Regions from separate parts of the Streptomyces sp. NPDC088730 genome, predicted to be linked through region 2. Evidence: riboswitches for the same ligand, from Rfam matches in the RefSeq annotation. Region 2 holds a riboswitch; each other region holds the start of a gene.
The links. A riboswitch is a leader RNA that binds a small molecule or an ion and turns the genes downstream of it on or off. The one in region 2 is predicted to bind thiamine pyrophosphate.
Positions count from the first base shown of each region.

Region 1: it holds a riboswitch for thiamine pyrophosphate, as region 2 does, so the genes downstream of both, ACIP89_RS27320 (purine-cytosine permease family protein) here and thiO (glycine oxidase ThiO) in region 2, are expected to answer to the same signal.
Region 3: it holds a riboswitch for thiamine pyrophosphate, as region 2 does, so the genes downstream of both, ACIP89_RS29895 (thiamine ABC transporter substrate binding subunit) here and thiO (glycine oxidase ThiO) in region 2, are expected to answer to the same signal.

Region 1 covers NZ_JBIVLK010000011.1:7,964-18,303, forward strand. The annotation lists gene ACIP89_RS27285 (DUF4838 domain-containing protein) at 1-400, opposite strand, end outside; gene ACIP89_RS27290 (aliphatic sulfonate ABC transporter substrate-binding protein) at 397-1,428, opposite strand; gene ACIP89_RS27295 (ABC transporter ATP-binding protein) at 1,425-2,207, opposite strand; gene ACIP89_RS27300 (ABC transporter permease) at 2,211-3,068, opposite strand; gene ACIP89_RS27305 (sulfatase-like hydrolase/transferase) at 3,065-4,552, opposite strand; gene ACIP89_RS27310 (ROK family protein) at 4,757-5,980, shown strand; gene ACIP89_RS27315 (formylglycine-generating enzyme family protein) at 5,977-6,942, shown strand; TPP riboswitch at 6,999-7,093, shown strand; gene ACIP89_RS27320 (purine-cytosine permease family protein) at 7,084-8,481, shown strand; gene ACIP89_RS27325 (MFS transporter) at 8,523-10,238, opposite strand.
Region 2 covers NZ_JBIVLK010000001.1:1,115,485-1,125,824, forward strand. The annotation lists gene pknB (Stk1 family PASTA domain-containing Ser/Thr kinase) at 1-297, opposite strand, end outside; gene ACIP89_RS05000 (thiazole synthase) at 411-1,205, opposite strand; gene thiS (sulfur carrier protein ThiS) at 1,208-1,441, opposite strand; gene thiO (glycine oxidase ThiO) at 1,438-2,616, opposite strand; TPP riboswitch at 2,614-2,726, opposite strand; gene ACIP89_RS05015 (NAD(P)/FAD-dependent oxidoreductase) at 2,920-4,101, shown strand; gene ACIP89_RS05020 (Rv2175c family DNA-binding protein) at 4,183-4,548, shown strand; gene thiE (thiamine phosphate synthase) at 4,644-5,297, shown strand; gene metF (methylenetetrahydrofolate reductase [NAD(P)H]) at 5,442-6,359, shown strand; gene ACIP89_RS05035 (hypothetical protein) at 6,410-7,384, shown strand; gene ACIP89_RS05040 (phytoene desaturase family protein) at 7,431-8,948, opposite strand; gene ACIP89_RS05045 (DUF4126 domain-containing protein) at 8,980-9,597, opposite strand; gene ACIP89_RS05050 (TetR/AcrR family transcriptional regulator) at 9,982-10,340, opposite strand, start outside.
Region 3 covers NZ_JBIVLK010000013.1:86,508-96,847, reverse strand. The annotation lists gene pyrH (UMP kinase) at 1-7, shown strand, start outside; gene frr (ribosome recycling factor) at 174-731, shown strand; gene ACIP89_RS29915 (phosphatidate cytidylyltransferase) at 731-1,816, shown strand; gene ACIP89_RS29910 (hypothetical protein) at 1,889-2,416, opposite strand; gene ACIP89_RS29905 (histone deacetylase) at 2,574-3,236, shown strand; gene rlmN (23S rRNA (adenine(2503)-C(2))-methyltransferase RlmN) at 3,307-4,413, shown strand; TPP riboswitch at 4,600-4,716, shown strand; gene ACIP89_RS29895 (thiamine ABC transporter substrate binding subunit) at 4,799-5,902, shown strand; gene ACIP89_RS29890 (ABC transporter permease) at 5,989-7,602, shown strand; gene ACIP89_RS29885 (ABC transporter ATP-binding protein) at 7,616-8,641, shown strand; gene ACIP89_RS29880 (response regulator) at 8,653-9,345, opposite strand; gene ACIP89_RS29875 (sensor histidine kinase) at 9,339-10,340, opposite strand, start outside.

The DNA of each region.
Region 1 (10,340 bases), on a different contig from region 2:
CCAGCCGCCCGGCGGCGACCGGGCCCGCGCCGCCGGTTCCCGCGCGCAGTGCCACCAGGCCGGTGACGCCCTCGGGCACGGAGGAGCCGGGGTCCGGGGCGGCGCACAGGGGCAGCCGCACCCCGGTGATCCTCCGGAGGTAGTCGCGCAGTTCGGTGGCGGCGAACTCGGCGCTGCCCGCGCCCCACCAGAGCACGGTGGCCCGTGCCCGGCCGCCGGAGACCACCCGGAGCGGATCGCCGGACGCCGCGCCGCTCGCCCCGGTGTCCGCCGCGGCCGGACCGGCGGCGGCCGCGGGCAGCAGGGCCGCACCGGCCAGGCCGGCCGCCCCCGCGAGAAATCCGCGGCGCCTCATGGCGCCGGACGCGGTGCTGCCGTCGGAGTGTGTGGAGTCGTTCATGAACGGTCCGCCTTTCCGGCTTCGGCGTACAGGTCACCGAGGTAGTAGTCCTCGGCCTTGCCCGGCTCGGGCAGCTTCCCCATCCGGCCGAACACCGCGGCGAGTTCGTCGAACCAGCCGTCGACCGTGCCGTCCTTGCTGAGCTTCGTCAGCTCGGCGGAGGGAAGGATCTTCACGTACTGGGTGGAGCCCTTGAGCTGCCCGGCCGGCAGCTTCAGGAAGTCGGCGGTGACGGTCTCCGACTCCTCGGGGTGCGCGGCGGTCCAGTCGCCGGCCTCCTTCAGCACCCCGGTCACCTTCTTGACGAGTTCCGGGTTCCCGGAGGCCAGCTTCGGCTGGGTCACGAAGACATTCGGGAAGGTCAGCTTCGGGTAGTAGTCCTGGGTGCGGCTGATCTCCTTGAGGCCGGGGACCTTCTTCCTCATCGTGTCGATCAGCGGGTACCAGGTGGCCGCCGCGTCGACCTGGCCGGAGGAGAACGCCGTGACGACGGTCGAGGCGTCCATGACGACCTTCTTGACGTCGTCCTGCTTCAGACCGGCCTCGCTCAGCGCCAGGTCGAGGATCATGTCGCCGGACGTGCCTTCCGCGACGGCCACCTTCTTGCCCTTGAGGTCGGCGGGCTTCTCGATCCCGGACCCGGGCCGGGCGATGACCCGGTCGGCCAGGCCCAGCATGTTGACGGAGACGATGGACGCGCGGCCCGAGGCGGGCAGCCACAGTGCGCCGGGGCCGAGATAGCCGAAGTCCAGGTCGCCGGAGCCGAGTGCCTGGACCTGGAGCGGTCCGTTGGTGAAGACCTTCAGCTCCGGGGTGATGCCCGCCTTCTTCCACAGTCCCCGCTTCTGGGCGACGGCGAGCGCGACCGAACCGCTGTAGTCGGCGATGTAGCCGAACCTCACCTTCCGCGGTCCGCCGTCCGCGCCGTCCGGGGAGGAGTCGCCCCCGCAGCCGGTGGCGACGGACACGAGTGCCAGGGCGAGGAGCAGGCCGGCCGTACGGCGGCCGACGGCACGGATCGACTTCATGACGCGATTCCTTCGAGCGGGGCGGGCTGATGGTGGACGGCGTGCCACACCTGGGCACGCAGCGCGGCGAACTCGGGGGACAGCCGCTGTTCCTCGGTACGGGGGTAGGGCAGCGTGACGGGGATGACGGTGTGGACGCGGCCGGGGCGGGCCGCCATCACGACGACGCGGTTGGCGAGGAAGACCGCCTCGTCCACGTCGTGGGTGATGAACATGACGGTGCGCCGGTCACGGCCCCAGGTCTCCAGGAGCGACTCCTGCATCCGCACCCGGGTGAGGGAGTCGAGGGCGCCGAAGGGCTCGTCCATCAGGAGGACCTTCGGGTCGACCGCGTAGGCGCGGGCGATGGCGCAGCGCTGTTTCATGCCGCCGGAGAGGGTCTTGGGCAGCGAGTCCGCGAAGTCGGTGAGGCCGACGAGTTCGATGACCTCGCGGGCCCGGCGCCGGCGATCCGCCTTCCCGACGCCCGCGACCTTGAGCCCGTACTCGACGTTGGCCGTGACGGTCATCCAGGGGAAGAGCGCGTACTGCTGGAAGATGACGCCCCGCTCCGGGGCCGGACCTCGGACCGGGACGCCGTCGACGGTGACCTCGCCGCCGGTCGCGTCGAGGAGTCCGGCGGCGATGTTCATCAGGGTGCTCTTGCCGCAGCCTGAGGGGCCGACGACGGTGACGAACTCCCCGTCCTCGATGTCGAGGCAGACCCGGTCGAGCGCCAGGAAGCCGCCGTCCTTGACCGCGAAGTCGCGGCTCACGTCACGGAAGTTGATGGTGGGCATGGTTTACCGCCGTTCCTGCCAGTGGGTGAGCCGGCGCTCGGCGAGGAGCAGCAGCCGGTCCATGGCGAGGCCGATCGCGCCGATCGCGATGAGCTGGACGAAGATGGTCGGCAGGTCGTAGTAGAGCTGGGCCTGCTGCATCCGGAAGCCCAGTCCGCCCTGGGCCGCGATGAGTTCGGCCGCGACGACGGTCGCCCAGGAGGCGCCGAGCCCGATCCGCATGCCGACCAGGATGAACGGGGTGGAGGCGGGCACGACGACGCCGATGAAGACCTGCGGGTCACGGGCGCCGAGCACCCGGGCGGCGTTGACGAGGGTGACGTCGACGGCGACGACGCCCTGGAAGGTGGAGACGACGGACGACAGGAACGAGGCCAGGAAGATCACGAAGATCTTCGGGGTCTCGTCGATGCCCATGAGGACGATGGCGAGCGGGATGATCGCGAGCGGCGGGACCATCCGGAAGAACTGCAGCCAGGGCTCGATCAGCCCGCGGACGACCGGGTACCAGCCCATCAGGAAGCCGACCGGGACCGCGAGGACGACACCGAGCACGTAGCCGATGAGGACGCGCTTGAGGCTGGCGCCCGCGTCGGTGAACAGGGTCCCGTCCGCGATGAGTCGGCCCGCGCGGCGGGCCACCACGACCGGTCCGGGGAAGCCGTCGATACCGCTGTTCGCGAGGGCGGTCCAGGCGAGCAGGCCGAGCGCGGCGGAGGCGAGGGCGAGCAGCACGCTGGCGGGGCGGCCGGTGCCGCGCGGCCTCTTCACGGCGCTCCCCGCGCGCTTGGAGCTCTTCGCGCCTTCAGGGGCCGCGCGCTCTCCCCGGTCTTCCACGGGGGCCTCGGCCGGGGTCTTCATGCCACTTCCTCCGCGACGCCGTCGACGTCCGCCGCCCGGTCGCCGCCGATGTCGGCCATGTAGCTCATCCAGGAGTACGCGGGGTCGCCGCGGCGCAGCAGCTCGCGGTAGAGCCGCACGGTGAGGTCGCGCCGGACCCGCGCGTAGGCGGGCGCGTCGTACACGTTGTGGAGTTCGTGCGGGTCGGTCTCCAGGTCGTAGAGCTCGTGCACGCTCTCCGGGTTGTGGACCAGCTTGTGGCGCCGGTCGCGGAGCATGCGCTGCGAGTAGGGGAAGTGGTGGCCGTGGAATTCGGCGACGATCTCGTCGCGGGTCTCCCCCGCGTCGGCCCCGTGCAGGAGCGGCAGCAGGCTGGTGCCGTCGCACTGGTCCGGCACAGGTGCTCCGGCCAGTTCGAGAATGGTCGGGTTGAGGTCGATCAGGCTGGCGAAGTCGTCGCGGACCTGGGCCGGGGCGCCGGGAATCCGGGCGATGCCGGGGATCCTGTAGATGTCCTCGTACATCGCCGGGCCCTTGTCGTTGAGCCGGTGGGCGCCGGTGAACTCACCGTGGTCGGCGGTGAAGAAGACCGCCGTGTCGTCCCACAGGCCGTGTTCCTTGAGCGCCTCGATGAGCCGGCCGGCCTGGTGGTCGATCATCGTGACGTAGCCCCAGTAGACGGCGATCAGCTTGCGCCAGGCGGCGGCGTCGAATCCGTCCGAGGACCAGTACGCGCTGTACTGGCGCTGCACCTCGGGCTTCCCGGCGAAGGTCTCGGCCATCGAGGCGGGGAGCGGGACGTCGTCGGGGTCGTAGAGGTCGTAGTAGCTGTCGGGGATCAGGTACGGCAGATGCGGGCCGTACCAGTGGCAGGACAGCATGAACGGCTTGCCGCTCGACTTCCATTCGCCGGCGTAGCGGTCCAGCAGGCCGAGTGCGCGGTCGGTGAGGAAGGCCTCCATGGTGGCCTCCGCGGGCTGCTGGAGCCGGCCCGCGATGAGGTGTCCGCGCCCGGTGCCGTTGGCGGCGGTCCCGAAGACGGGTTCGCGTACCGCGAAGGGCGGGAATCCGTTGTCCTCCAGCCACTTCTCGTACGAGGGGTGGTGGACGGGGTTGAGGGCGCCGGGCAGGTGCTCGCCGTCCAGGCCGTAGGACTCGGGGCCCCGCTCGCGGCCGATGTGCCACTTGCCGACGTGGCCCACCGAGTAGCCAAGGTCCGTCAACTGGCCCCACAGCGTGGGGTCTTCGTCGGAGAGCTCGTCCTTGCTCCCGCCGTTGCGCTCGGGGTTGTTCAGCATCCCGTGGCGGAAGGGGTGGAGGCCGGTGGCCAGCGAGGCGCGGGCCGGGGTGCAGATCGCGGTCGGGGTGTAGAAGCGGTCGAAACGGGTTCCCGCGGCCGCCAGGGCGTCGAGGGCCGGGGTGTCGACGAGTGGGTTGCCGTAACAGCCCAGGGTGTCGGTCCGGTGCTGGTCGGTCATCAGGAACAGGACGTTGCGCGGAGCCACTCGGGCCGCCCTTTCGGTGGTCGCTCGGTGTGCTGCCGGGAACCGGCCGGTGCCGGTCCGGCGGTGCTCCGGCAGGTGCCGGTGCAGTCGGCTGACCGGAACTGTAGGGACGCCGACTTTTTTACGTCAACCCTCGGGAATAAACATTGTGTGAATTCGTCCGGCGCGTTGACAGAAAGCCCCGCCCCGATCGACCATGCGTCCATGACGGAACGCACCGATGCCCTGCAGCGCCTGCGCAGGGCCAATGAAGCCGCCGTACTCGGTGAACTGCGCAGGTCGGGCGCGCTGAGCCGCGGCGAGCTGAAGGAGCGGGTCGGGCTCTCCCGTACCACCCTGTTCGCGATCGTGTCCGATCTGCTGGAACGCAAGGCCGTCGTGGAACAGCCGGCGCCCGACCAGGGGCAGCCGCGCGGCCGCGGCCGGCCGGCCCTGGAGATCTCGCTCAACTCCCGCGGGGCGGAGCTGATCGGCATCGACCTCCAGCGCCAGCGCGTCCACGTCGTCGTGGCGAACTGCGCCCATGAGATCGTCGGCCGGTACAGCGCCCCCGTACCCGCGGACAGCGGCGCCGCCGAACGCGCCGCGCAGGCGATCCGCGGCGTCGAGGAGCTGGTGCGGCGCGAGAACATCAGCCTCGCCCCGGTCGAGGGCATCGGCCTCGGCCTCCCCGGCTTCGTGCAGAACCCGGCCTCCGGCGACCCCCGCACGATGACACCGTTCGCCGGGCAGGTCGCCGCAGAACTGGGCCGGCACTTCGACGCCCCCGTGCTCACGGACAACAACTCCCGGCTCGCCGCACTCGCCGAAGTGACCTGGGGCGCCGCCCGGGGCTTCGACAACGCTGTCTATCTGCGCTGGTCGGAGGGGGTCGGTGGCGGACTCGTCGTCAACGGCTCGCTGGTGCACGGCGCCCATGGCGCGGCCGGCGAGATCGGCCACACCAGCTGCGACCCCGAGGGAAAGCCCTGCCACTGCGGTGGCCGGGGCTGCCTGGAGGGGCTCATCTCCGTCCCCGCGCTGCTCGCCGCCTGCGCCGATCGCGGGGTCACCGCACGCGACGCCGCCGAGCTCGTCGCGCTCGCCGCGCAGGGCCAGCCGGACGCCGCGGACGTCGTGCGGACCGCGGCCCTCGTCGCGGGCCGGGTGCTCGCCGCCCTCGCCGCACAGGTGGACCCCGAGTGCATCGTCGTCTACGGCGAGCCGGCCGCCCTGGACGGCCTCGTCCTCACCCCCATCCGGCAACAACTGGCCGCACTCTCGCTGCCGTCCGCCCCCCGCACCATCGAAGTGCGCGGCTCCACCCTCGGCGGGGAGGCCGCCGCGCTCGGCGGGGTGGCACTGCTGCTGCGCACCACCGGCCAGGACCTGGAGGAGCTGCTCGACCGGCCGGCGCCCGGCACGCCCGACAGCGGGACCGCGCGGTGAGCGCCTGCTGCGGACCCGCCCGCGAGAACAGCCCCACGGCGCCCGCCGCTCCCCCGGCGGACTTCGCCGTCCCCGTGCGCGGCCGGGCCGACCTCCTGCGCGGCATGGTCGCCGTACCGGGCGGGCCGTTCCTGATGGGCGGCGAGGACGAGGACGCGTTCCCGGACGACGGCGAGGGACCGGTGCGGGAGGTCACGACCGGGCCGTTCCACATCGACGCGGCCTGCGTCAGCAATGCCCGGTTCGCGGTCTTCGTCAAGGCCACCGGCTATCGCACCGAGGCCGAACTCATCGGCTGGTCCTACGTGTTCGGCTCCTTCATCCCACAGCAGGCCCGGCATGCCGTACTGCCGGGCACCGTGCCCGGCGCCCCCTGGTGGCGGGCGGTGACCGGAGCCCACTGGCGGGCGCCCGAGGGGCCGGGCACCTCGGTCGGTGACCGCCGGGACCACCCGGTGGTCCACATGTCGTGGAACGACGCGACGGCCTACGCCCGGTGGGCCGGCAAGCGGCTGCCCACCGAGGCCGAATGGGAGAAGGCCGCCCGGGGCGGCCTCGTCCGGGCGCGGTTCCCCTGGGGCGACGAGCTGACCCCGAACGGCCGGCACCGCTGCAACATCTGGCAGGGCGACTTCCCGGTACGCGACACCCGCGAGGACGGCTACGCGGGCACGGCACCCGTCAAGGCCTACGCCCCCAACGGCTTCGGCCTGTACAACACCTCGGGCAACGTCTGGGAGTGGTGCGCCGACCGGTTCAGCGCGGACTGGCACAGCGCGGAGCGCCCCGCGACCCGGACCGACCCCACCGGGCCGCCGCACGGCGAGAACCGGGTGCTGCGCGGCGGCTCGCACCTGTGCCACCGCTCCTACTGCAACCGCTACCGGGTCGCCGCCCGCACCTCCAACACCCCCGACAGCACGACCGGCCACGGCGGCTTCCGCTGCGCGCTCACGGTCTGACCGCCGCCTTCACCCCCCTCGTCGCGCTCCGCGCACACCCGGCTATCCTGGCCGCCGCACCGGACACGGGGTGCCCCGCACAGGGGCTGAGAACACACCCGTCGAACCTGAACCAGTTAGCACTGGCGGAGGGATGTCTTCATGTCATTGCCGTATGCCCAGGACGAGCGCGCGGCCACGGCTCCGCGGCCCGCGTTCGACGGGCGGATGCCCACCGCCCCGGGTGATCTGCGCGTCGAGGCGCACGGGATAGCCCCCGTCCCCGAGGACCGCCGCTACGGCGGGCCCGGCCGGCTGTTCACCGTCTGGTTCGCCCCCAACCTGACCATGACCGGGGTGTTCACCGGCACCGTCGGCATCGCGCTCGGCCTGGACTTCGCCACGGCGCTCACCGCCGTCGTGCTCGGCACGCTCGTCGGCGCCGTGCCCACCGCGTACCTGGGCACCTGGGGCAGTCAGACAGGCGCCGGACAACTCCCCCTCGCCCGGCTGGCGTTCGGTCGCGGCGTGGTGCTGCCGGGCACGCTCCAGTGGCTGTCGTCCATCGCCTGGGACGCGCTGATCGGGCTGTTCGGCGGGGAGGCGCTGGCCCAGCTGTGCGGCTGGCCCTTCTGGCTGGGAGTGCTGGCCATGATGGCGGCCCAGGGCGCGCTCGGCGTCCTGGGGTACGAGGTGATCCACCGGCTCCAGACCGTGATGACCTTCGTCCTCGCCGCCGCCTTCGCGGTGCTCGCCACCAAGCTCCTGGACGGGGTACACCCCGCCGCGACCGGCACCGCGCACGGCGCGGACCGGGCGGGCGCGTCCGTCCTGACGTGCACCGTCGCCCTGAGCCTGGCGCTGTCCTGGGCGCCGTACGCCAGCGACTTCAGCCGCTACCTGCCGCGCACCACGTCACGGCCCCGGATGTTCTGGTGCACGCTGCTCGGCATCAGCGTCTCGTTCGTGGCGGTCCAGACGCTCGGCCTGTGGGGCGCGTCCGTCTTCACCGACCAGACCGCGCACGGCATCGACACCCTGCTGGGCGGGGGCGCGCTCGGGGCGTTCGGGCTGCTCGCCGTGGCACTCGCCGCGCTGTGCAGCAACGCCATGAACGACTACAGCGGCTCACTGGCGCTGCAGACCATGGGCGTCCGCCTGCCGCGCCCCGTCGCCGCCGCGCTCGCCGCCGTCCTCGGCTTCCCCCTCGTCCTGTGGATGCACGCGGCCGACACCACCGCCCGCTTCCAGAACGTGCTGCTGCTCGTCGGCTACTGGATCCCCGGGTTCGTCGCGATCGTGGCCGTCGACTGGATCGTCCGGGCGAGGGCGCGCGGCGGTTCCCCCGTCGACCTGGCCGCCGAGACCTCCCGCCCCCAGCCGTGGTGGCCCGCGCTCACCGCGTTCGCCGCCGCCTTCGCCACGGCGGTGCCGTTCATGAGCACCGGCCTGTACGTGGGCCCGGTGGCGCGGGCGCTGCACGGGGCGGACCTCGCCTACGGGGTGGCGTTCCTGGCGGCCCTCGCGGTGTACGCCCCGCTGCGGCTGCGCCGCCGCTGACGGTCCCGGCGGGCGCGGCGGACGGTGGGGCGCGGCGGACGTCACGCCTTCGCGGTCTCCGTCTCGCCGTGGATGTAGCGGCCGCCGCGGAGCAGCGAGACGACCGCGGCCACCAGGCACGCCGCGATGGCGAAGTCGAAGGCCACGGAGAGGCCCTGCTCGAACGGTCCGGAGATCAGCGTCGGGAAGAAGGCCCGCCCGGTGAGGTAGTCGGCGTGACTGGTGGGCAGCTGTGCCAGGGTCTCCGGGCCGAGCAGGCTGCGTACCGGGTTGTATCCCAGGAGCGCCGCGAAGAGCACGCCGACCGGCGGCAGCGACGCGACGCGCGCCGCGTCCGCGGACGGCACTCCCTGCTCGGTGAGTCCGTGGGCCAGCGTGTGGGGCAGCGAGCTCGCCAGCCCGGCGATCATCAGCGAGAAGAAGATGCCGATCGACAGCACCGTGGCCGAGTTCTGGAAGGTGGTGCTGATTCCCGCGCCCACTCCGCGCTGGTCCGGCGGCAGACTGTTCATGATCGCCGCCCGGTTGGGCGAGGCGAAGAGCCCCATGGCCAGCCCGTTGACGAGCAGGATCAGGGCGAAGAGCCAGTAGTCGAAGTCGACCGGCAGTTCCTTGAGCGCCACGAAGGTGGCGGCCGCCAGGAGCATGCCGCCGGTGGTGAAGAGCCGGGCGCCGTAGCGGTCGGAGGCCCACCCGGAGAACGGGCCGGCGATCAGGAACCCGATCGTCAGGGGCAGCATGTAGATACCGGCCCACAACGGGGTCTGCTCGAAGCCGTAGCCGTGCCGGGGCAGCCAGATCCCCTGGAGCCAGATGATCAGGATGAACATCAGTCCGCCGCGCCCGAGGGACGCCAGGAGACTGGCCACGTTCCCCGCCGTGAAGGCCCGGATGCGGAACAGCGCCAGATGGAACATCGGCTGGGCGGCCCGGGTCTCGATCAGGCAGAAGAGCCCCAGCACGGCCAGTCCGCCGGCGATCGCGGTGATCACCCACGGGTTGGTCCATCCCATGGTGTCGCCGCCGTAGGGCTGGATGCCGTACGTGATGCCGGAGAGTACGGCGATCAGGCCGGCCGCGAAGGTCAGGTTGCCCCATCGGTCGATCCGGGCCGGGGTGCGGACTCCGGTGTCGTGCAGCTTCAGGTAGGCCCAGACCGTGCCGAACAGCCCGATCGGGACGGAGACCAGGAACACCAGGTGCCAGTCGAAGGGACCGAGCAGCCCGCCGAGCACGAGTCCCATGAACGAGCCCGCGATGGCCGCGACCTGGTTGAGCCCGAGGGCGAGGCCCCGCTGCCGGGGCGGGAAGGCGTCGGTGAGGATGGCGTTCGAGTTCGCCATCAGCATCGCTCCGCCCACGCCCTGGAGCACCCGCATCCCGATCAGCCACAGGGCGCCGGCGGTGCCGTGCGTCCAGGTCACCGAGAGCAGTACGGAGAAGAGCGTGAAGACCGCGAACCCCAGGTTGTACATCCGGACCCGGCCGTACATGTCACCCAGCCGCCCGAAGCTCACCACCAGGACCGCGGTGACGACCATGTAGCTCATGATGAGCCAGAGCAGCAGGCTCGTGTTGCCCGGCTGAAGGGGGTCCACCCCGATGCCGCGGAAGATGTCCGGCAGCGCGATGAGGATGATCGACAGGTTGATCGTCGCGATCAGCACACCCAGCGTGGTGTTCGACAGCGCGATCCACTTGTAGCCCGGACCCAGTGGGTCCTCGGCGCCGCCGAGGCGTACGGCTGTGCTCTGCATCGGACCATCCCGCCCGTCGGAGGTACCTCGGCCGCCTACGGGAGCCAAGCTATTCCCGGGCCCCGGCGACGGCCAGTCCTGATGCTCCGGTGCAGCGGCCTC
Region 2 (10,340 bases):
CGCGACGTACTCCATCGCCAGGTAGACGTACTGCTGCTGGGCCCCCTGGTCGAAGACCCCGACCACATTGGGGTGCGCGAGCCCCGCCACCGACTTGGCCTCGCGGATGAAGCGCTCGACGAACGAGGCGTCGGTCGCGAGCGCCGGGTGCATCACCTTGAGGGCGAGCACCCGGTCGAGGCGGGTGTCCATGGCCCGGTAGACCGTGGCCATGCCGCCCACGGCGATGCGGGCATCGACGCGGTAGCGGCCGTCGAGCAGCTGCCCGACGAGAGGGTCCTGGAGGGTCGTATCCACGCAGCGAGTCTACGAGCCGCCACGGACACCACCGACTGGCCGGGGCGATCCCGGAGCCGTACTGCAGCCGAGCCGTGACAGGGACACGCGATCCGGTGCCGCGGGGTCCCGTGTCAGAACGCCGGGCGCTCCGGATCCAGCGCCGCACGCCCCGCCACCGGCGACGACGCCTCGGCGAAGTGCCGGCGCGGGATCCGGCCCGCCCGGTGGGCCAGCCGCCCGCCCTCCACCGCGTGCCGCATCGCGGCGGCCATCAGCTCGGGCTGCTGGGCGCGGGTCACCGCGGAGGCGAGCATCACGGCCGCGCACCCCAGCTCCATGGCGAACGCCGCGTCGGAGGCCGTCCCGGCGCCCGCGTCCAGGATCACCGGGACCCTGGCCCGCTCGGTGATCAGCTGGAAGTTGTGCGGGTTGCGGATGCCCAGGCCCGAACCGATGGGGGAGCCGAGCGGCATGACCGCCGCGCACCCCACGTCCTCCAGCTTCCGGGCCAGCACCGGGTCGTCGTTGGTGTAGGGCAGCACGGTGAACCCGTCGTCCACCAGGATCTCCGCGGCGTCCAGCAGCTCGACCGGGTCGGGCAGCAGGGTGCGCTCGTCGGCCACGACCTCCAGCTTGACCCAGTCGGTGCCGAGCGCCTCGCGGGCCAGCCGGGCGGTGAGCACGGCCTCGCCCGCCGTGAAGCAGCCCGCCGTGTTCGGCAGCACCCGGACGCCGAGCTTCTCCAGTACGGAGAGCACGGAGCCCCGCACGGTCGGGTCGAGACGGCGCATCGCGACCGTGGTCAGCTCGGTGCCGGAGGCGGTCAGCGCGCGCTCCAGCACATCGAGGCTGGGCGCCCCGCCCGTCCCCATGATCAGCCGGGAGCCGAAGACGGTGTCCCCGAGGGTGAAGAGGTCGTCGGACACGGTCAGCCTCCCTGGACCGCGGTGAGGACCTCGACCCGGTCGCCGTCCGCGAGCGCCGCGCCGGACCACTGACCGCGCGGCACCACGGTCTCGTTCAGCGCGGCCGCGACCCCGGAGGGCGCTTCGGTCAGGGTCGCGACGAGGGCGTCCAGGGTGGTGCCCGCGGCGACGGTGAGGGCCTCGCCGTTCACGGACACGGAGAGGAGGGGCGCGGAGGCGGGAGTGGGCGCGGTCATGCGGGCTGCTCCTGTCGTACGGGGGCGGCGGCCGGGAAGCGGCCGGGGGAGAAGGGGCGGGCCACCTCCGGCAGCTCGCCGTCGGCCAGCAGCCGCGCCATGGCGTCACCGGTGACCGGGGTGAGGAGCACTCCGTTCCGGTGGTGGCCGGTGGCGAGGTGGAGGCCGGGCAGCGCGGTGCGGCCGAGCAGCGGGGCGTTGTCGGGGGAGGCGGGGCGCAGGCCGGCCCGGGTCTCGGTGAGCGGCAGCTCGGTGATGCCGGGCACCAGCTCGTGGGCGTCGCGCAGCAGCTCGTAGACCCCGCCCGCCGTGACGGTGGTGTCCCAGCCCATCTCCTCGCTGGTGGCGCCGACCACCAGCTCGCCGTTCTCGCGCGGCACCAGGTAGAGGTGGCTGCCCCGGACCACGGCCCGCACGGTGCGGCTGAGGAAGGGGGCGTACGCGGTGGGTACGGTCAGCCGCAGCACCTGGCCCTTGACCGGGCGGACGGGCGGCCGGACGTGCTCCGGCACCCCCGAGAGCCGGCCGCTGAGGCTGCCGGCGGCGAGCACGACCTGGTCGGCCGACAGCTCCGTACCGTCGTCCAGTACCGCCCCGGTGGCCCGGTCCCGCACCACGGTGAGCCGCTCGGCCCGCTGCCGGTGGAAGACGACCCCGGCCCGCTCGCACGCCGTCAGCAGCGCGGCGGACAGCCGGCGCGGGTCGACCTGGTGGTCGCCGTCGACCCGCAGCCCGCCGCGTACGCCCGGCGCGAGCATCGGCTCCAGGCGCCGGCACTCCCGGCCGGTGAGCCACTGCGACTCCAGCCCGCAGCGGCGCTGCAGCTCGTGCAGCTCCCGCAGGTGGGCGCGGTCGTCGGTGTCCAGCGCGACGGCCAGGGTGCCGCAGGCGCGGAAGCCGATGTCCTGACCGCTCGCCGCCTCCAGTTCGGCCGCGAACGCCGGATAGCGCGCGGCGGAGGCGACGTTGAGACCCAGCAGCATCTCCTCGCCGTAGTGCAGTTCGGTGACGGCGGCCAGCATGCCGGCCGCGACCCGGGCGGCCCCGCCGCCCGGATCGGGATCGACGACCGCGACGGCCAGACCGCGCTGCGCGGCCCGCCAGGCGGTGACCAGGCCGATGACGCCGCCCCCGATGACGAGGACCTCGCACCCGCTCGTGCGGTGGACAGGCATGGGCATCCAGCCCCTCCCTTCGCCGGCATGACCCGGATCAGGTTCGTACGGTCGGAGGCCGCCCAGCCTCCCTCTCAGCCCGGTACGTCCGGGCTCCCGCGAGTCTTTTACGTGGGCCACCCTAGACCCAGGCCCCGCGGACGGGTAAAGCAGGAGGCCGGCGGTGCGAGGACGGTGAGGAACACCTTTCCTGACGCACCGTCAGTTGATTAAGGTGGTCGGGTGAACGAGCAGCAGCGGGCAGAGCGGCCGGAGCGGCAGTCGGAGCGGGCCGGGCGGCGGGTGGTCGTCGTCGGCGCGGGGATGGCGGGTGTGCAGACGGCGGTGGCCCTGCGGGAACAGGGCTTCACCGGCGCGCTCACCCTCATCGGTGCCGAACCCCACCAGCCCTACGACCGTCCACCGCTGTCCAAGGCCGTGCTGCTCGGCAAGGCCGAGGAATCCGCCTTCGATATCGACTTCGAGACACTCGGCATCGAGTTGCGGCTGGGCCGTGAGGTCACGGGCCTGCGCGCCGCCGACCATGAACTGGACACCTCGAAGGGGCCCGTCCCCTACGACGTCCTGGTCATCGCCACCGGAGCCGAACCCGTCGTGCTGCCGGGCTCCGAGGGGGTGGCGGGGGTCCATCTGCTGCGCACCCTGGACGACGCGGCGCGGCTGCGGCCCGTCCTGGACGCACGGCACACCGTCGTGGTCGTCGGCGCGGGCTGGATCGGCGCCGAGTTCGCCACCGCGGCCCGCTCGGCGGGCTGCGAGGTCACCGTCGTCGAGGCCGCGGAACGCCCCCTCGCGGGCGCCCTGCCCGCCGAGGTCGCCGCCCCGATGGCCGCCTGGTACGCGGAGAGCGGCGCCACCCTGCTGACCGGGGCGCGGGTGGCCGGGGTGGAACCCGGCCGGGTGCTCCTGGCGGACGGCCGCGTCCTGCCGGCCGACGCCGTGGTCGTCGGGATCGGCGCGCACCCCGCCACCGGCTGGCTGGCCGGCTCCGGCGTCGCGCTCGGGCCCGACGGCTCTGTGACCGCCGACGCGGCGCTGCGCACCTCGCTGCCCGACGTGTACGCCGTGGGCGACTGCGCCTCCTTCCCCTCCGCGCGCTACGGGGCGCGGCTGCTGGTCCACCACTGGGACAACGCCCTCCAGGGGCCGCGTACCGCGGCCGCCCACATCATCGGGGCGTCGCCGGACGGGGCGGAGCCGCCCGCCTATGACCCCGTGCCCTATTTCTGGTCCGAGCAGTTCGGCAGGTTCGTGCAGTACGCGGGCCACCACGAGGGCGCGGACACCCTGCTGTGGCGCGGCGATCCGGACGGCCCCGCCTGGTCGGTGTGCTGGCTGCGGGACGGCGTGCTGGCCGCGGTGCTCTCCGTCGGCCGGCCGCGCGACCTGATCCAGGGGCGCAAGCTCATCGAGGCGGGCACGCCGCTCGATCCGGAGCTGGCCGGCGACGCCTCGGTGCCGCTGAAGTCGGCCGTACGCCCCTAGGGTCTGTCCGGCGGGGTGCGCCGGGCCCTGAAGGGCGGAGTCCGGGTGTCGGCTGTCAGTCCGGGATGGCAGGCTTGTCCCGTGACCGAGATTGACGCAAAGATCGATGCTCTCGTCCCTGCCTGGCTCCACCTTCCCGATATCGCCGAAATGTTCGATATCGAGGTGACGCGTGTACGGCAGCTGGTCAAGGAGGGCCAGCTCATCGCCGTACGACGTGGTGAGAACCGCGCACTCCAGGTGCCTGCCGCCTTCATCGACGGCGACAAGGTGGTCAAGGGCCTCAGCGGGACCCTGACGCTCCTGAGGGACGACGGCTACTCCGACGAGGAGATGCTGGAATGGCTCTTCACCCCCGACCCGAGCCTGCCGGGCACGCCCGCGCAGGCGCTCAGTGAGAATCGCGGCACGGAGGTGAAGCGCCGGGCCCAGGCGCTCGCCGTCTGACCTTCCGCCGCACCGGGGATGCGGTCCGCCCGAGCGGCCCGCATCCCTTCCTCACCCACCTGACCTACGCCATCGCTCTCCGGGGGAACTTCGTCATGCCCACGCCTCGCGCACAACTGTCCGACGCCCGGCTCTACCTGTGCACGGACGCCCGCAGGCGCCAGGGAGACCTCCCCGAGTTCCTCGACGCGGTGCTCTCCGGCGGAGTGGACATCGTCCAGCTCCGCGACAAGGGGATGGAGGCGGCAGAGGAGCTCGAACACCTCGCGGTCCTCGCCGACGCGTGCAGGCGGCACGGCAAGCTCCTCGCGGTCAACGACCGGGCCGACGTGGCCCACGCCATCGGCTCCGACGTGCTGCACCTGGGCCAGGGCGACCTCCCGGTGCCCGCCGCCCGCGCGATCATCGGCCAGGACGTCCTCATCGGCCGCTCCACGCACGCGGAGGCCGAGGTCGACGCCGCCGTGGGCGAGCCCGGCGTGGACTACTTCTGCACCGGCCCCTGCTGGCCCACCCCGACCAAGCCCGGCCGCCACGCACCCGGTCTGGACCTGGTCTGCTACGCCGCCTCGCTCGCCCCGGCCCGTCCCTGGTTCGCCATCGGCGGGATCGACGCGGGCAACCTCGACGAGGTGCTCGACGCCGGAGCGCGCCGCGTCGTCGTCGTGCGGGCCCTCACCGAGGCGACGGATCCGGCTGCCGCCGCCGCCGAGCTGGCCGGAAGGATCCGGGCGCGCGGCGACGCGTGATCCGGCGGGCCCCGGAGCGGACGCGGCCTTCGCCGTGGACGTGTTTGGGACATCGGCGTCCGAAGCGTGGACAAGAACCAGTCAATTCGGGCAAATCTCTCTGGTTCGGTTGGGTGGCCGTCACGCCCTGGTTAACCTGCCGTTATGGCCTTCGGTACACCCTCCACCAGGACAGATCGCGCGCGCACCGTGCGTGAGATGCTCGCGACCGGCAAGACCCTGCACTCGTTCGAGTTCTGGGCGCCCAAGACCGAGAAGGGTGAACGGAACCTCTGGAACGCGCTGCGCCGGATCGAGGCGGTGGGCCCGAGCTTCGTCTCGGTGACGTACGGAGCCGGCGGCTCCACCCGGGCCGGGACGGTGAAGGCGACCCAGGACATCGCCGCCGAATCCACCCTCACCCCGGTCGCGCACCTCACGGCGGTCAACCACTCCATCGCCGAACTGCGCAACATGGTCGGCCAGTACGCGGACGCCGGGATCCGGAACATCCTCGCCGTGCGCGGTGACCCGCCCGGCGATCCGATGGGCCCGTGGGTCGAGCACCCGCAGGGCGTGCGCTACGCGGCGGACCTCGTCCGGCTGATCAAGGAGTCCGGGGACTTCTGCGTCGGAGTCGCGGCCTTCCCCGAGATGCATCCGCGCTCGGCCGACTGGGACACCGACATCCGGCATTTCGTGGACAAGTGCCGCGCCGGTGCGGACTACGCGATCACCCAGATGTTCTTCGACCCGGAGGACTATCTGCGGATGCGTGACCGGATGGTCGCTGCCGGTTGCGAGACCCCGGTCATTCCTGAGGTGATGCCCCTCACGAGCGTCCGGCAACTGGAGCGATTCGCGCAGCTCAGCAACGCGACCCTGCCCACAGCCCTGAAAGAACGCATCCTCGCCGCCAAGGACGATCCCGCCGCTGTACGCTCCATTGGCATCGACTTCGCAACGCGGTTCTGCGCGAAGCTGCTCTCCGAGGGTGTCCCCGGGCTGCACTTCATCACGCTGAACAACTCGACGGCGACGCTCGAAATCTACGAAAATCTCGGACTGCACAAGCAGTCGTGACCGGCCGTACCCGCCGAGCTCCGGGGTGGCGGCCGTAGAAGGGGGCGGGCATGGGCTGGACGGTCCTCTACATCGCGTTCGGCATCGTTGCGCTGTGGCTGCTCGGAGAGGTGCTGCTCCAGTACAAGGCGCGGCTCCGCTGGCGTCTGCTCGCCTTCACCGGTTTCGTCGGCGTGGTCATCGGCGTCCTGATGCCGTCCGTGCCCGTGATCGTGATCGGCGCGATCGCCTTCGCGACGGGCCAGACGTACGTCACGCTCTCCTTCCGGCGCGGATTCTCGACCGGCTGGGCCATAGGGGGCAGTCCCGGCGAGAGCCGCCGCCGCCGCGGGAGCGGCGACCGCGAGCCCCGGCTGCAGGTCTCGGCCCTGGAGACGGAGTACGAGCCCGGCGGCACGCCGCCGGAGCCGTCCCACGCCCCGCAGGACCCGGCGGCGGTCTACGAGCCGGAGCCCCTGCCGGACGACACCGGCCAGTACGGCGTCTACACCGACTCCCCGTCCCCGCAGGAACAGCGGCACCAGGGACCCGAGCAGCCCCAGGGGCAGCCGCAGTACGCCGGTTACGAGCCCTACACCGACTACTCCGCGTACCCGGCACAGGGCCAGGACGCCTACGGCGGCCAGGAGTCCTACGGCAGCCAGGACGGCTACCCGGGCCAGGAGACCTACGCGGGCCAGGACGGCTACGCGGGAGCCGGACAGTACGACTACGGCACCTCCGGGCAGCAGTACGCCGCGTACTCCGACCCGTACATCGGCACCGGTACGACCGCGGGCACCCCGCAGTACGGCACCTACGACAGCTACGGGAACCACGACAGCAACGGCGGCGGGGCGCAGTACGCGGACCCGTACGCCCCGTCCGAGCAGTACGCCCCCGAGACGCCCCCGGGCGGGGTCTGGGTGCCGCAGCAGCGCGAGGGCGAGCAGCAGTACGCCCCGTTGCCCCCGGAGCAGCCCGCCCGGCCGGCCCCGTACCCGAACGGCTACGACACCGGACAGAACGACCAGTACCGCTACTGAGACCGCCGCCTGACGGCGCGTCACCGCTCCCCGGGCACCACCCGCCTCACTGCGATCCGCGGAAGCCGTCCCCCTCGACGATCAGCCCCGCGACCAGCGTCCCCGACATCCCCGCGTGCGCCGGCCCACCGCCCGGATGCGACCAGCCGCCCGCCAGCAGCAGGCCGGGCACCCGGGTGCTGTTGCCCGCGTGCAGATATCCGCCTCCGGCCCCGGCCAGCGCGGGCGGCGGAACCGCGCCGCCCGCGGCCCCGGTCTCCGCCCCGGTCTCCACGGGCGTCCGCACCTCCGCGCGGAGTACGCGTTCGCGCAGGCCGGGCACGGCCGCCTCCGCGGTGTCGATCAGGGTGTCCGCGTACCGCTTCCGCAGCGCGGCGTCCGTCCAGTCCACCGCGCCGTGCGGGGCGACCGTCGCCATCAGGGTCACCGCCTCGTGGGCGGCGTCGGGACGGGTCGAGGGGTCGTCGGGGCGCAGCACCGTCACCGTGGGGCGCTCGGCGAGCCGGCCACCGAACACCGCCTCGCGCTCGGCCGCCCCGTCCGCCGGATGAACCAGCGTCCGGTGCACGGCATCCGAGGGACGGGCGCCGTGCAGCGACAGCAGCACCAGGAACCGGCCCGTGGCCCCGGCGCCGCCCGGCCGGGGCTGAACCGTCACATCGCCGTCCCGCCAGAGCTCCTGACCGGGCATCAGCCCCGGGTGCGGCTGGGCGCCCAGCACCACATGGGCGGCTTCGGAGACCGTCCCGTCGGCCAGCTCCACACCGGCCGCCCGGCCGTCCTTCTCCACCACCCGCGCCACTTCCGCACCGAAGACGAACTCCACCTTGCGCGCCAGGCACCGCTCGTACACCGCCCGCGCCAGCGCCCGCATGCCGCCGGAGACGTACCAGCTGCCGAACGTCTCCTCCATGTACGGCAGCAGGGCCGCGCTCGCCGGGGCGTGCAGCGGATCCAGGCCGTAGGACAGCGCGTACCCGTCGAACAGGGCGGCCAGCCGGGGGTCCGCCAGCTCCCAGGAACCGACCTCCGCCACCGTGCCCGCCCGCAACGCCGGGCGCAGCAGCCGCCGTCGCACCGGGGCCGGGTACGGATCACGGGCCAGCACCTGCCAGTCGGGGCGCAACGGCTCCTCCAGCAAGGGCCGCCTGGACCGGTCCCAGGCATCCCCGGCCCGGTCCAGGAACGCGCCCCAGCGCGCCCCCGCACCGTCCCCGAGCGTGGCGTCCAGCGCCGTGACGACCCCGGACCGCGAGGCGTTCGGCAGCGACACCGAGGTGCCGTCAGCGAAGACATGACGGCTCGCCGGATCGACCTGCGACAGTGTGACGCAGCGCTCCAGCGGCTCCTTGCCCGTCTTCACGAACAGGTCGCGGTAGACCGCGGGCAGGTGCAGCAGGGAGGGCCCGGTGTCGAACGCGAAGCCGTCCCGGGCATGGCGGCCGACCGAGCCGCCGAAGGTCTCGGACCGCTCGTACACCGTCACCCGGTGGCCTGCCACGGCCAGCCGGGCCGCCGCCGACATCGCGCCCATCCCGGCGCCGATCACCGCAATACGTGCCATGGCAGCGACCTTAACGGCCGCCACCGACAGCTCAGCCGTCAGGCCACCGGGAAGGGACGGCGGTCAGCCGCTTCTCCTCCCGGCGCTGCGCCCTGCGGCGCAGGAACCTGCGGATGCGGGAGGCCAGGAAGGCCAGCACCACCACCCCGAGCACCAGCAGCGTCCCGGCGATGCCGGCCGCGATCCAGGGGTGGAAGATCGCGAACGTGACGAGCCCGGCCACGCCCAGGTCCTCGACCGTGCTCATGGCGATATTGCTGAACGGCTCGGGCGAGGTGTTGACCGCCATCCTGGTGCCCGCCTTCACCAGATGGCTCACCAGCGCGGTGGAACCGCCGACGGCCCCGGCCGCGAGCTCCGGCAGCGAACCGTCCCCGCCCGCCAGCAGCGCCGCGACGACCGCTCCGGAGACCGGCCTGACGACGGTGTGGGCGGTGTCCCAGACCGAGTCCACGTAAGGGATCTTGTCGGCCACCAGCTCGCAGAGGAAGAGCACTCCGGCCACGACGAGCACATCGGTGCGCTGGAGCGAGGCGGGCACCTCGTCGCTCACACCGGTCGCGCCGAATACGCCGAGGAGGAGGACCACCGCGTAGGCGTTGATCCCGCTGGCCCAGCCGCTCGTGAACACCAGGGGGAGTACGGACACGGACGCGATCGTAACCAGTCGGCGTACGGGCGCGGGAGGGCTTCGGTGCGCAGGACTGAGTATCCGTACCTAGGGCCCCGGATGAGTAGCGACGCGGATGGGCCGCGACCTGCGTGGACGGCAGAGTGGAGACCACGGGAGGGCGCCGCGACGGTACCGCCGGCACGGGGCGGCGGAACCGTCGCGGCGCCCCTCCCGAACGGGGGGCAGCGACGGAGGGCCCGGGACCACGGGGGAACGGACGGGGTCACGGGGGAGGCTCTCCGGCAGCACGGATGACGCCGGTCAGGCGAGGCCCGGGGGGATCGGGCCCGGTCGGACCGGCGTCGTCGTGCGCCCGGCCTACCGGGGCCTGCGAGGCCTGCGGGGCCTGCGGGGGTGGGGTCAGCGCCCGCTGACCCGGCCGTGCAGCAGCAGGGACAGCGCCGAGTGCACGTCGTCGATCGACCGCTCCGGCTGGAACGCCTGCCAGTCCAGCGCCGCCACCAGCACCATGCCGACGAGCGCGGCCGCCGTCAGCGGGATGTCGATCTCCTCGCTGAGCTCACCGCCCGCGACTCCCTCCCTGAGCACTCCCTCGACCACGGCGACGGCCTCCTGACGCACCACCAGCAGGGTCGCCTGCCAGGCCCGGTTCGTGCGCCAGAGCTCGGCCACGTACAGCTGGGTGAAGGCGGGGTAGCGGTCGATGAAGGCCAGACCCGCCCGGATCATGGCGTCCAGCGCCTCGACCCGGCTGCCGC
Region 3 (10,340 bases), on a different contig from region 2:
GGCCTGAGAACCGGGGGACCGGACCGGGGAGACCCGGTGGTTCCCGGGGCCCGAGCAGGGGCCCGAAGGATGGACAACGGCCTGCCGGTCGGACACCGTGCAGGTGAGGACGCGACGCAGGACCCGCCGGGCCCGAGCACGCCGGGCCCACTCAAGACACGCAGGAGCACGTGGTGATCGAAGAAACCCTCCTTGAGGCCGAGGAGAAGATGGAGAAGGCCGTCGTGGTCGCGAAAGAGGACTTCGCCGCGATCCGTACCGGCCGTGCGCACCCGGCGATGTTCAACAAGATCGTCGCCGACTACTACGGCGCGCTGACCCCGATCAACCAGCTGGCCTCTTTCTCGGTGCCCGAGCCCCGGATGGCCGTCGTGACGCCCTTCGACAAGACGGCGCTGCGCAACATCGAGCAGGCCATCCGCGACTCCGACCTCGGCGTCAACCCGAGCAACGACGGCAATATCATCCGGGTGAACTTCCCCGACCTCACCGAAGAGCGCCGTCGCGACTACATCAAGGTCGCGAAGACCAAGGCCGAGGACTCCAAGATCTCGATCCGCGCGGTCCGCCGCAAGGCCAAGGAGACCCTGGACAAGCTGGTCAAGGACAAGGAGTCCGGCGAGGACGAGGTCCGCCGCGCCGAGAAGGAGCTCGACGACACCACCGCGAAGTACGTCGCGCAGGTGGACGAGCTGCTGAAGCACAAGGAAGCCGAGCTGCTCGAAGTCTGATGAACGACTCTTCCTGGGGCGTCCCGCGGGACGCCGGCCACGGGGCCGCTCCCGAGATGCGGTCCGCTCCGGCGGGTCCTGCATACGATGTGCATAACGCCCAGCAGACTCGGCCCATGCCCATCGTGCCGGACGTTCCCGACGCAGGTAGAGACGCTGACGACCGTGATGACCGGGACCAGGGGGCCGCACGCCTGAGCGGCGGCCCCCTGTTCCGCGACGAGAAGCCGCAGGAGCCCATGTCCACCGCGCCGCCACCTCCGCAGAAGAAACGTGCGGGCCGTGATCTCGGGTCCGCCATAGGGGTCGGCGTGGGGCTGGGCGCGGTCGTCGTCGCCTCGCTCTTCATCGTCAAGGCCGTCTTCGTCGGCGTGATCGTGGTCGCCGTCGTCGTCGGCCTCTGGGAGCTCACCTCCCGGCTGGAGGAGCGCAAGGGCATCAAGGCGCCGCTCGTACCCCTCGCGGTCGGCGGCGCGGCCATGGTCGTGGCCGGTTACGCGCGAGGTGCCGAGGGCGCCTGGGCCGCGATGGCCCTGACCGCTCTGGCGGTGCTCGTCTGGCGGATGACCGAACCGCCGGAGGGCTACCTCAAGGACGTCACGGCCGGCGTCTTCGCCGCGTTCTACGTACCGTTCCTGGCCACCTTCGTCGCCTTGCTCCTGACGGCGGACGACGGGCCGATGCGGGTGCTGACCTTCCTGCTGCTGACCGTGGTCAGCGACACCGGCGCGTACGCCGTCGGCTGGCGGTTCGGCAAGCACAAGCTCGCACCCCGGATCAGCCCCGGAAAGACCCGCGAGGGCCTCTTCGGAGCCGTGAGCTTCGCGATGGTGGCCGGTGCGCTGTGCATGCAGTTCCTGATCGACGACGGCTCCTGGTGGCAGGGGCTGCTGCTCGGGCTCGCGGTCGCCGCCAGCGCCACCCTCGGTGACCTGGGCGAGTCCATGATCAAGCGGGACCTCGGGATCAAGGACATGGGCACGCTGCTCCCCGGGCACGGCGGCATCATGGACCGGCTGGACTCCCTGCTGCCGACCGCGCCGGTGGTCTGGCTGCTGATGGTCCTCTTCGTCGGCTCCGGCTGAGCGTCCGTACGCGTCACCACGGGTGAGGGCCCACCGTCCACGGACGGTGGGCCCTCACCCGTGTCGGTGACGTCAGCCGCGTTCCCGCAGGGCCGAGCGCATGTGCTGATAGAGCTCCATCGCCCGCTTGCGCATCCACACGATCCAGCAGCAGAAGGCGATCACGCCCACGGCGAAGACCACCGGAAAGGCCGGCGAGCCGGTGGTGAACCCGAGGACCAGCATGCCCACCGCGATCAGACCCATGAATCCCAGCCAGTAGGGCTGCCACCGGCTGCCCCGCTCCATCTTCCCGAGCTGGTCCTCGACCAGCCGGCGCATGACCGCCCGCTCCTCGGGGTCCTTGGGCACCTCGCGGTGCCGGATCCTGCGGTTGAGGTCGACGACCGTGCCGGGCCGCGCGCCGGTTGCAAGGCTGGTCCTGCGGCGCTGGTACGCCAGGATGCCGACGATCACGGCGGTGTAGACCAGACTCTGGACCGCCCATAAGGCCGGATGACCGTCTCTGCGGAACACGGCTCCGAGCCCCAGTCCCAGTACGAAGAGCACCAGGGCCTGCGCGGCCAGGCTGTGGCTGAACCAGTGCTTCACGGTGTGCACGGCTGATACCTCCTGCTGGGTCGGCGGGCTTGCTCCTGTCACTGCGGGTACCCCGTCCGGCCCGGTTCAGGGGTGCTCCGGCGGTCCCGGCGCGTGTCTGCGACGCTGGAGAGCGGAAGACGCTGGCGGAACGCAAGCAGAGCGGGGAAGGGGCGTCATGGCCGGCGCGCATTCGATCGAGCCCGGAGCCGTGGAGGAGTCCGCGCCGCAGCGTGTCTGGTACACCTCTTACGGCTCGAACGCGCATCTCGACCGGCTCGCCTCCTACATCGAGGGCGGCCGGCCGCCCGGCGCGGGCCGTGCGCATCCGGGATGCAGGGACCGCCGCATGCCCGGCCGGTCCGTTCCCGTGGAACTGACGGGCGCCCTGTACTTCGCCACGGAGTCGCCCGTCTGGGGCGGCGGACGAGCCTTCTACGACCCGGAACAGGAGGGGCGGGTCCTCGCCCGCGCCCACCTTGTCTCGGCGTCACAGTTCGCGGACATCGCCGCTCAGGAGATGTACAGGAGCCCCGGTGAAGATCTTGATCTCGGTCCGGTGCTCAGGTCAGGTGTCGCGCGGCTGGGAGACGGGCGGTACGAGACGCTGGTGTGTGCCGGACAGCTGGACGGACTGCCCGTCCTCACGTTCACGGCCCCCTGGCGGGCCGGCGAAGTGAACCCGGTGCCTCCTTCCCGGGCATACGCGCGCCTCCTCGCCGCCGGCCTGCTCGACGCGGGTGCCTGGGACGTGGACACCGTGGCGGCCTACGTCGCCTCGTCGCGCGGAGCCGCCGGCCACTGGTCGGAACAGGCGATCCGGGCCCTGGTCACCGAGTGACCCGTACCTCAAGCAGGCCGGACCGCGATGACCGATCGCACCCCGGCGTGTCTGCGACACTGGAAGAACCATGCCTAAGCCCGGAGAACTCACTTTCGTCGCGCCCCGCGGAGCCAAGAAGCCGCCGCGGCACCTCGCCGACCTCACGCCCGCCGAGCGCAAGGAAGCCGTCGCCGCGACCGGCGAGAAGCCCTTCCGCGCGCAGCAGCTCTCGCAGCACTACTTCGCGCGGTATGCGCACGACCCCTCGGAGTGGACCAACATTCCGGCCGGGTCGCGGGACAAGCTCGCGGAGGCGTTGTTCCCCGAGCTGATGTCCGTGGTCCGCCACATCAGCTGCGACGACGACACCACCCGCAAGACCCTGTGGAAGCTGCATGACGGGACGCTGGTCGAGTCCGTCCTGATGCGCTACCCCGAGCGCGTCACGATGTGCATCTCCTCGCAGGCGGGCTGCGGGATGAACTGCCCGTTCTGCGCCACCGGGCAGGCCGGTCTCGACCGCAACCTCTCCACGGCGGAGATCGTCCACCAGATCGTGGACGGCATGCGGGCGCTGCGTGACGGCGAGGTCCCCGGAGGCCCCGCGCGGCTCTCCAACATCGTCTTCATGGGCATGGGCGAGCCGCTCGCCAACTACAACCGGGTGGTCGGCTCCATCCGCCGGCTGACCGACCCCGAGCCCGACGGGCTGGGGCTGTCGCAGCGCGGGATCACCGTCTCGACCGTCGGTCTGGTGCCCGCGATGCTGCGTTTCGCGGACGAGGGCTTCAAGTGCCGTCTCGCCGTCTCGCTGCACGCCCCGGACGACGAGCTGCGCGACACCCTCGTCCCCGTGAACACCCGGTGGAAGGTGCGCGAGGTGCTGGACGCGGCCTGGGAGTACGCGGAGAAGTCCGGTCGCCGCATCTCCATCGAGTACGCGCTGATCCGTGACATCAACGACCAGGCCTGGCGGGGCGACCGGCTCGGCCGGCTCCTCAAGGGCAAGCGGGTACACGTCAACCTGATCCCGCTGAACCCGACACCGGGCTCGAAGTGGACCGCCTCGCGGCCGGAGGACGAGAAGGCGTTCGTCGAGGCCATCGCCGCCCACGGGGTGCCGGTGACCGTGCGGGACACCCGGGGCCAGGAGATCGACGGGGCCTGCGGGCAGCTCGCGGCGTCCGAGCGCTAGGGTCTGCCGTCAAACTTACGTCGTCGCCCGAAGGGCGGCCGCGCGGCGTCAGACGGCAGTGTGACGACAGCCCCTGGGGCGCCCCGGCCATGATCCGCCGGACAGACCCTGGGGTGCGTCGCCCGGACTCCGGGGCAGGCTCTGCGGCCGGAACCAGCCGTGTAGCCTGGGCGTGAAATCAACTTCATATTCCGACAGGGGAGCGCCACAGCGCTGAGAGTGCGGCACCGAGGACAGGTTGGCCGCAGACCCTCTGAACCTCGCCCGGGTCATTCCGGGTAGGAAGTTCGGACCTTACTCAAGCTGTTGCGCCCTGCCCGCTTCCGGTTCGCCACCGGCGCGGGCGGGGCCGCGTCTCTTCCTGGTCACCCCCAGGAGGAATCACATGAGCACCACCAAGAAGGTCGCGGTGACGGCCGTCGCCGCCGCGATCGGCGCGACCGCGCTCGCCGGCTGCGGCAGCTCGGACGACGCGTCGTCCGGCTCGTCCGGCACCAAGGGCACCGGCTCCAAGACCGTCACGCTCGTCAGCCACGACTCCTTCAACGCCTCCAAGGGTGTGCTGAAGGAGTTCACCCGGGAGACCGGCTACACCGTCAAGGTCCTGAAGAGCGGTGACGCGGGCGCCGCCCTCAACCAGGAGATCCTGACCAAGGGCTCACCGCGCGGTGACGTGTTCTTCGGCGTCGACAACACCCTGCTCTCGCGCGCCCTCGACAACGGCCTCTTCACGCCGTACGCCGCCAAGGGCCTCGGCCGGGTCGCGTCCGACGTCCAGCTGGACGCGGGAAAGCACCGGGTCACGCCGGTCGACACCGGCGACATCTGCGTCAACTACGACAAGAAGTACTTCGCCGACAAGAAGCTCGCTCCGCCGAAGACCTTCGACGACCTGGCGAAGCCCGCGTACAAGAACCTCCTCGTCACCGAGAACGCCGCGACCTCCTCGCCCGGCCTCGGCTTCCTCCTCGGCAGCATCGCCACCTACGGCGAGGACGGCTACCAGGACTACTGGAAGAAGCTGAAGAGCAACGGCGTCAAGGTCGTCGACGGCTGGGAGCAGGCGTACAACGAGGAGTTCTCCGGCTCCGCGGGCGGCAAGAAGGCCAAGGCCGACCGGCCGCTCGTGGTCAGTTACGCCTCCAGCCCGCCCGTCGAGGTGCTGTACGCGGACCCGCGGCCCAAGACCGCTCCGACCGGGGTCGCCACCGGGACGTGCTTCCGGCAGATCGAGTTCGCCGGCCTGCTCGACGGCGCGAAGAACGAGGCGGGCGGCAAGGCCCTGCTGGACTTCATGATCGGGAAGAAGTTCCAGGAGGACATGCCGCTCAACATGTTCGTCAGCCCGGTCACCAAGGGCGCGAAGGTGCCGGAACTCTTCACCAGGTTCGGGGCCACCCCGGACAAGCCCGCGACCGTCGCCCCGGACGCGATCGCCAAGAACCGTGAGCAGTGGGTCCAGTCATGGTCCTCGCTGGTAGTGAAGTAGCGAAGCCTCCCGTACGCGGACCGGGCGCGGGCGGGAAGGCCGCACGTTCCCGGTCGCGGCGCGGGAGCGCGGTCCGGCTCGGCCTGATGGCCGTGCCCGTCGCCTTCTTCGCGGTGTTCTTCGCCTACCCCGTCGTCGCGATCGTGGGACGCGGGCTCAAGGACGGCGGGGCGTGGCAGTTCGGACGGATCGGCGAGGTGCTGAGCCGGTCCGACATCCAGGACGTCCTCTGGTTCACGCTCTGGCAGGCGCTCGCCTCGACCGCGCTGACCCTGCTGATCGCGCTGCCGGGTGCCTATGTGTTCGCCCGGTTCGACTTTCCGGGCAAGCAGGTGCTGAGGGCCGTCGTCACGGTGCCGTTCGTCCTGCCGACCGTCGTCGTGGGCACCGCCTTCCTCGCCCTGCTGGGGCGCGGCGGCTTCCTCGACGATCTGTGGGGGGTCCGGCTCGACACCACGGTGTGGGCGATCCTGCTGGCCCATGTCTTCTTCAACTACGCGGTCGTCGTGCGCACCGTCGGCGGGCTGTGGTCACAGCTCGACCCGCGGCAGGAGGAGGCCGCCCGGGTGCTCGGCGCCGGACGGTTCGCCGCCTGGCGACGGGTGACGCTCCCGGCGCTCGCCCCCGCCGTGGCGGCGGCCGCGCTGATGGTCTTCCTCTTCACCTTCACCTCCTTCGGCGTCGTCCAGATCCTCGGCGGCCCCGGATTCTCCACGCTGGAGGTGGAGATCTACCGCCAGACCGCGCAGCTGCTCGCCCTGCCGACGGCCGCCGTGCTGACGCTCGTGCAGTTCGCGGCGGTCGGCGCGATCCTCGCCGTGCACGCCTGGACCGTGCGGCGCCGGGAGAGCGCGCTGAAGCTCGTCGACCCGGCGCAGACCGCGCGCAGACCACGAGGGGCGGGTCAGTGGGCGCTGCTCGCGGGCGTCCTGCTGACCGTGCTGGTACTGATCCTGCTGCCGCTCGCCATCCTGGTGGAGCGCTCACTCGACCTGCCCGGCGGCCACGGCCTCGGCTACTACCGGGCGTTGGCCTCGGCGGACGCGAACAGCGGCACGTTCCTGGTCGCGCCGCTCGAAGCGATCGGGAACTCGCTGCGGTACGCCCTGGTCGCGACCGCCATCGCGCTGGTCGTCGGCGGCCTGGCCGCGGCGGCCCTGACCAGGCGGGCCGGGCGGCTGGTCAGGGGCTTCGACGCGCTGCTGATGCTGCCCCTCGGGGTCTCCGCCGTCACCGTCGGCTTCGGCTTCCTGATCACCCTGGACAAGCCTCCGCTCGATCTGCGGACCTCCTGGATCCTGGTGCCGCTCGCCCAGGCGCTGGTCGGGGTGCCGTTCGTCGTACGGACCATGCTGCCGGTCCTGCGCGCGGTGGACGGGCGGCTGCGCGAGGCGGCCGCGGTGCTCGGTGCCTCGCCGCTGCGGGCCTGGCGCGAGGTGGATCTGCCGCTGGTGCGCCGGGCGCTGCTGGTGGCGGCGGGCTTCGCCTTCGCCGTGTCGCTCGGGGAGTTCGGCGCCACGGTGTTCATCGCGCGGCCCGACAACCCGACGCTCCCGGTCGCGGTGGCGCGGCTGCTGGGGCGGTCCGGGGATCTCAACTACGGCCAGGCGATGGCCCTCAGCACCATTCTGATGCTCGTGTGCGCGGTGTCGCTGCTGCTGCTCGAACGCATCCGCACCGACCGATCCGGCGAGTTCTAGGGATGCTGACACAATGCTGACTCTCGAATCGGCCACCGTGCGCTTCGGCGACCGGGTGGCGCTGGACGCGGTGGACCTGGAGGTCGCGGACCACGAGATCGTCTGTGTGCTCGGGCCGAGCGGCAGCGGGAAGTCGACGCTGCTGCGGGTGGTGGCCGGTCTCCAGCACCCGGACGGCGGCCGGGTCCTGCTCGACGGCGCGGACCAGACCGGGGTGCCGGTGCACCGGCGCGGACTCGGCCTGATGTTCCAGGACCACCAGCTCTTCCCGCACCGGGACGTCGGCGCCAACGTCGCCTTCGGGCTGCGGATGCGCGGCGTGGGCCGGGGCGAGCAGGAACGCAAGGTCGCCGAACTCCTCGACCTGGTGGGGCTGCCCGGCGCCGGGCGGCGGGCCATTGCCGCGCTCTCCGGCGGCGAGCAGCAGCGCGTCGCCCTGGCCCGCGCGCTCGCGCCCCGGCCCAGGCTGCTGATGCTGGACGAGCCGCTCGGCCAGCTCGACCGCAGCCTGCGCGAACGCCTCGTCGTCGAACTGCGCACGCTCTTCGCCCGCTTGGGCACGACCGTGCTCGCCGTCACCCACGACCAGGGCGAGGCCTTCGCGCTGGCCGACCGCGTCGTCGTGATGCGCGACGGACGCATCGCCCAGGTGGGCACTCCGCTGGAAGTCTGGCAGCACCCCGCGTCGGCCTTCGTCGCCCGCTTCCTGGGCTTCGACAACGTGGTGGAGGCGACGGTCACCGGCGAGGCGGCCGACACGGAGTGGGGCAAGGTGCCGGTGCCCGCCGGATCACCGCAGGGGGCCTGCGATCTGCTGGTGCGGCCGGCCGGCGTCCTGATCGGCGCCCCGGAGGACGGCCTGCGCTGCACCGTGGCCGCCCGCACCTTCCGCGGCAACCACGTCGCCGTCACGCTGCGCCCCGAGCACGGACCGGCCCTGGACGCCGAGTGTTCGCTGCGCGGCACACCGGAGGAGGGCGCGGTCGTCGGCGTCACCTTCGACGCGGCGGAGAGCGTCGTACTGCCCGCCGTGCTGTGACCGGCCGCGGCTCACCGGCCCGTCCCCGGCCGGGACCGGCCCGCGCCGTGTCCGGCCACGACCAGCCCCAGTTCGTACGCGAGAATCACCGCCTGCGCCCGGTCCCGCAGCTCCATCTTCGCGAACAGCCGGTTGATATGGGTCTTGACCGTGTGGGCGGTGATGGTGAGCCGGTCCGCGATGTCGGCGTTCGACAGACCCCGGGCGATCAGGACGAGCACCTCCACCTCCCGTGTGGTCAGACCCTCGACGGAGCGCGCGGGCGGAGCGGCGACCCGCTGGCGGGTGAACTCCGCGATCAGCCGGCCGGTGATGTCCGGGGAGAGCAGTGCCTGGCCTTCGGCCACCACCCTTACCGCGTGCAGCAGTTCGGGAAACGTCGCGTCCTTCAGCAGGAACCCGCTGGCCCCCGCCGTCAGCGCGTCGTACACGTACTCGTCGAGTCCGAACGTCGTCAGCATCAGCGCCCTGGTCGCACCGCCTGAGCCGGCGATGATCTCGCGCGCCGCCTCGATGCCGTTCAGCCCCGGCATCCGGATGTCGAGGAGCGCCAGATCGGGGCGGTGCTCGGCGGCCATCCGGACGGCCGCGGCCCCGTCCTCCGCCTCGCCCACCACCTCGATGTCCGGCTGGGTGGCGAGCAGTCCGGCGAACGCGGTCCGTACGACGGCCTGGTCGTCGGCCACCAGCACCCGGATCACCACGGCAGCTCCGCCTCGACGAGAAAACCGCCGCCCGGACCCCGGCCCGCGGTGAGCCTGCCGCCGAGCAGCGCGGCCCGCTCGTTCATCCCGACCAGCCCGTGGCCGGTGCCCTCGCCCAGCGGGCCGCGGGGCCCCGGACCGTCGTCACCGACCCGGACGGCCAGCAGACCGCTTTCGTAGACGAGCTCCACCACCGCCCGCGCCCCCGGAGCATGGCGGCGCACATTCGTCAGCGCCTCCTGCACGATGCGGAAGGCCGACAGCTCCCAGGACGGGGGCAGCTCCGGCTGCTCACCGCTGATCCGCAGCTCGGCCCTGCCCCCCACCGTCCGGTGCTGCTCCACCAGGTCCTCCAGCCCGGCCAGTGTCGGCTGCGGTGCCGTCGCCGTACCCGGCTCCCGGTCGGTGCGCAGCACCCCGAGCATCCGCCGCAGCTCGCTCATCGAGGCACGCGCCGTCCCCGCGATCTGCTGGAAGGCGTCCCTGGCCTGCGGGGACAGTCCGGGCGTGGTGTAGGTTGCGCCCTCCGCCTGCACAGCGATCATGGAGACGGAATGGGCGATCATGTCGTGCAACTCCCTGGCTATGGCTGCCCGTTCCGCCTCCGCAGCCTGCCGCCGCTCCATCACCAGCAGTCTGGACTGGGCTGCCGCTCGCTCCTTGCGGCTCTCCTCGCGTGCGCGCACCGCGTCGCCCATGCTCACGGCTCCCAGGATCAACACCGTCAGCGCCAGCGTCTCGGCGTACAGCCCGAGGCTGAACCGGTCGGTCCCCTGGATCATGGGCAGCCCAGGCGATCCGGCGCGGGCCCAGCGGTCGATGTGCACGAGGTTGACCGTGAGCGAGGCCAGCGCGCCGCCGACGACGAGCAGGGCCGGGTGCTGGACGCGATGCCGGCCCAGCGTGTAGCTGCCGATCAGGGTGCCGGCCACGGTCGCGTACGCCATGTTGCCGTCGGTCCCGAAGCTCAGCAGGGCCGCGCCGACGGTCAGGAA